DNA from 2 places in the Lysinibacillus sp. FSL L8-0126 genome. Region 2 is predicted to be linked to the other one. Evidence: riboswitches for the same ligand, from Rfam matches in the RefSeq annotation. Region 2 holds a riboswitch; the other holds the start of a gene.

Region 1 (2,467 bases), 610 kb from region 2:
ACTAAGCATTTGAAGCCATGTAGCTCTCCGGGCGAACCTTCGTTTAATGTAGCAGCTTGATCTGGCTCTATTCCAATAAGACGAACCTGTTCATCTGCAATGTAGTCTGCAAATGCTCCAATGGCATTACTGCCACCGCCAACACAGGCAAGGATCGCTGCGGGTAGCTTTCCTTCTTTTTCTAAAATCTGTTCACGACTTTCGCGACTAATCACAGATTGGAAGTGTTTAACCATTGATGGGAAGGGATGTGGCCCAACTGCTGAACCTAATAAGTAAAACGTTGTTTCATAGTTTTCGACTAAGTCAGCGAATGCTTCATCAACTGCATCCTTTAGGCGACCCTGTCCTTTATCAACCGCTACGACTTTCGCGCCAAGAAGCTCCATGCGAAACACGTTCAATGCTTGACGTTTTGTATCCTCTAAGCCCATATAAATAGTGCAATCCATTCCAAACATGGCACAAGCAGTCGCAGTTGCTACACCATGTTGACCTGCACCTGTTTCGGCAATAACGCGATTTGCCCCCATACGTTTGGCTAGTAAAATCTGTCCCAATACATTATTAATTTTATGTGAGCCTGTATGGTTAAGATCTTCACGTTTTAAATAAATTTTTGCGCCACCCAATTGCTTTGTTAAATTTTCTGCAAAATAAAGTGGGGATTTACGACCAACATACTCACGGAAATAGTAATCCAATTCTTTTTTAAATTCTTCATCATCTTTAAACTTTTGGAAATGCTCATCTAGAATAGTTAAGACATTTTGAAGCTCCTTTGGAACAAAGCTTCCGCCAAATTCTCCGAAATAACCTTTTTTCTCTACTACTTTACTCATCTTTACTCGACTCCTCTATGCTAATTTTTCCATAAAAAAAAGCCACTCTAATCCTCTTAAAAAGGACGAGTAACCGTGGTGCCACCTTCATTCGCAATTTTTGCGCGCTTTCTTACTCCGATAACGGGGAGTGAATCGGCCTTACATTTAATAAGGCTGCTCTGAAGTCCATTCACAAGTATCTACTACTGGTTTGCACCATTCACCAGCTCTCTGAAAGTAACCATGCTTGCTACTACTCTTCTTCCTTGCATTTATATTAGAAAGAATTGTAGTTTATTTTCAGAATAGTGTCAAGAAAAAAAGACGAATCTAAAAAGACTCGTCTGTTAAATCAAATGATGAAAGTGAAGGCGTTTATTGAGTGCATACATAATCGGTGCACCAACAGCTAACACAACAAATTCACCTGCCGCCACTGTTAGCCAAGTCCAGAAGAATGGTAGTTCTAAGGCCAAATTCAACTCGAAGGCAATAATAAACATTGTGCAAGTAAATAATAATGTATTAATAATTAAACGTGCCCAAATATTTTTGACATATTTACAGATTAAAATGAACAGTCCAAGTGTAATCATCGAATGACCAACACCAAACACTAAATCGTAAATGCCAAGTGGTGAAAATAGATTAGAGATCAATACACCAATAATGATCCCTACGGCAAAGCGTGGGTTAAAGGCAACCAAATGGTTAAACATTTCAGATACACGGAATTGTACCTCTGTAAAACCAAACGGTGCAACAAGCATTGTCACCGCAATATATAGCGCTGCAATAATACCACTTGCTGCTAAAAATTTTATCTTCATATTCATTTCTCCTTAGTTTTTTTGCGTGGGATGGTTACGAACCACGGTGCTTTCACACAAGATAATATTTTATTATAGATATCTAGCAGAAGTCAAATGTCAGACTTTTTGTCTATATGACACACTTCGTAAAATTGTCATAAATATTTTTTACTATTTTTTAAAAAGAAAGCAATTAACTAAAATAGCGTAGTTTAGCGGTTTAAAGCGGCGAATTGAATGAAAAACTAAAATGTTTCGTGAGTTTTAAAAGTCAGAACATTCATAATGTTGTTGACGGAGCTTGATAATAACGATAATATAGCGATACATTCACACTTTGTTTGGATAAAGTGTGATAGATATTGAGAATATAATCGGGGGGATTATTTGTGAAGAACAGTGTAAAAAAGCTTTCATTCCTTCTTTTTGGATTAGTGTTACTACTTGCTGCTTGCGGTAGTAGCGGATCTAGTTCAACAGATTCAAAAGGGAATGAATCAAACAATGCAAGTGAGAGCGGGAATACAGAGGATAAAACATATAAAATCGGGATTACTCAAATTGTAGAGCATCCATCATTAAACGCAGCAACGGAAGGCTTTAAAAAGGCAATTGAAGATGCTGGCTTAAAAGTAGACTACGATCCACAAATTGCACAAGGAGATAACAGTCTTAACACAACGATTGCTAACAATCTAGTAAGTGCAAACGTAGATTTAATTTTTGCTAACTCCACACCTTCTGCACAAGCAGCGGCAACAGCCACAAGTGATATTCCAATTATCTTCACATCTGTCACAGATGCTGTTGGTGCACAGTTAATCGAATCAA
Region 2 (2,467 bases):
GCCCCAAAACGATCAGCAAGCTCCCATGTCTGTGCCTTATTCAGCCACATCAACGGTGTATCAATAACAAAAGAATCATCCATCGATAAATTTAACGTTACATTCAAGGATTTAATAAAAACATCTCGGCAATCCGGATATCCGCTAAAATCTGTTTCACAAACGCCAGTCACGATATGCTTCGCTCCTACTTGACTCGCTAAAACACCTGCAAACGAAAGAAAGAGAAGATTTCGACCAGGGACAAAAGTCGATGGAAGCTCACCATTATTTCCGTCTTCTACTGTAATATCTTGTCGTGTCAAAGCATTTGGAGCAAGCTGGTTCAGGAGTGACATATCAAGAAGATGATGCTTGATACCAAGTTCACCCACTATCTCCTTTGCACATTCAATTTCAAGGCGATGCCTTTGACCATAATCAAAAGTGACTGCCTCAACCTCTTTAAAACGTTCCTTTGCCCAAAACAAACAAGTTGTACTGTCCTGACCTCCACTAAATACAACAATTGCTTTTTCCTGCTTCATCTATAAAACTCCCTTATATCGAAAAAACAGCACTCTAAGAAAAAGTGCTGCTTTCTTCTTAGTTTTTTTAAGAGGGTAGCTAAAAACCTCTTTCTTGATGGAACTATTTAAATCTCCATTTATCGATTATCAATTTTTTCTGGATTAAGATCGTGGTTCATTAAACGATAATTGGCGATTTCTTCGTATTTCGTTCCTGGCTTCCCATAGTTACACCATGGATCGATCGAGATACCCCCACGTGGCGTAAACTTCCCCCAAACCTCAATATATCGTGGATCAAGCAATGCAATTAAGTCATTCATAATGATATTAACGCAATCTTCATGGAAATCACCGTGATTTCTAAAACTGAATAAATACAACTTTAGTGATTTACTTTCAACAATTTTTTTATCTGGGATATACGAAATGTACATCGTAGCAAAATCAGGCTGATTTGTAAGCGGGCATAAACTAGTAAACTCTGGACAATTAAATTTAACGAAATAATCTCGATTGGCATGCAGATTATCTACAGCCTCCAATACCTCAGGTGCATAATCATAGGAATACTTTGTACCTTGATTACCTAATAGCGTTAAATCCTTTAATCCTTCTTCATGACTTCGGCCAGACATAAAAAAACCTCCTTGTAAAATGTTTCCCAACACTTTTCAAGAGAGGCATCACCAAGCATTCTATTTAAAACATACGTAAACACATAAAAAAAAGCCACGTCCAATATGGACATGGCATTATTGTCATGTTTCCATAGTTTTTTATAGAGGGTATCAGCTATGAACCTCTCCCGTTCTAGTCCGGGCATTCTTTTCTTCAATATCGTACAAAAAATAATACAGCACGTCAAATGGATTTTTTTAAAAAATCTTTCTGTATGGAGTGTGGTTTGAAAGCATTACTAAAGAATTGATTCAAAGGATTTAGAATCGGATTTTTATATTTTCTTTAGAACCGTCGCACTTACTTATGGTACGGTTCTCCGTAACTGTTCAAACAGCAAACCCAAATTCACTTATCTCCAAATAAATAGTTCATCTTCTTTAATTTAAACTTTTATTAATACCATTTTGAAAACAATTAATGTTTTTTATCTTGATGTTTCTTCAGTATTTTCCCCGCTTTGGATTTAGCTGAATTACTAGAACTTTTACTACTAAGAGTTTTCCCTGCTTTCCCCACTTTTCCGCCCGAATGTTTTGTCATACAATCTCACCTCCATTGTTAAATCTAAATTTGTATCTCTATATTTTTTTAAAATGATTCATTTTTGTTTTCTATTTTCCTAACTAATGTAACGATTTGTGGTTCTTGATATTCAAGGTAACCATTATCAACATTGGTGATTTCTTCAATAAAGTCTGTAGGAAGTAATACATTGTAATTTTTTAAAATTTCTTTTGGTATTTCATATCCCTTAAAAACACCATTTTCTACCAATAATTCAATAGCTTGCTTTAAAGCAATTGGTTTCGAAATTGATTTTATATTATCTAGAGGTTCGTTAGTTCTCCATTTTCTATAACTTATTTGTCTTTGCAATTTCTGATAATCTTCACTAGAAATTATACCTAGATTAAAAGCTCTCATTACCATAGCACCAATAGAGACTTGCCATTTTTTCTTTAGATTAACGTAATAATCTAGATTTAAAGGATCTAAGCCTACATCTTTTGAAAAAGCGCTTCTGGGTAACATAAAACAAGCAGCAAATTCATTAGCTTCTTCTTCCATTTCCTTATATTCCTCTTTTTCTAAGCTTTGGGGGTCTAATACTTCAGAGTGTAAAACCCAGTGACCTAATTCATGAGCTATGCTGAATTGTTGTCTATAATAGGAATAGTCTTCTCCTTCTAGTACTACAGTGTAGTATACATTCCCATTAATTTTCGTTTGACTACTAAAGGCATCAACTTTATCCATATTATTTGAAATTAATG

What was found. A riboswitch is a leader RNA that binds a small molecule or an ion and turns the genes downstream of it on or off. The one in region 2 is predicted to bind preQ1.
Region 1: another riboswitch for preQ1. It lies ahead of MHI34_RS04580 (QueT transporter family protein); the one in region 2 lies ahead of queF (preQ(1) synthase).

What each region holds. Positions count from the first base shown of each region.
Region 1 is NZ_CP152028.1:960,219-962,685, reverse strand. It holds gene trpB (tryptophan synthase subunit beta) at 1-842, opposite strand, end outside; T-box leader at 901-1,100, opposite strand; gene MHI34_RS04580 (QueT transporter family protein) at 1,172-1,654, opposite strand; PreQ1 riboswitch class I at 1,661-1,705, opposite strand; gene MHI34_RS04575 (ABC transporter substrate-binding protein) at 2,026-2,467, shown strand, end outside.
Region 2 is NZ_CP152028.1:1,568,068-1,570,534, reverse strand. It holds gene queC (7-cyano-7-deazaguanine synthase QueC) at 1-527, opposite strand, end outside; gene queF (preQ(1) synthase) at 647-1,147, opposite strand; PreQ1 riboswitch class I at 1,275-1,321, opposite strand; gene MHI34_RS07545 (hypothetical protein) at 1,608-1,733, opposite strand; gene MHI34_RS07540 (XRE family transcriptional regulator) at 1,782-2,467, opposite strand, start outside.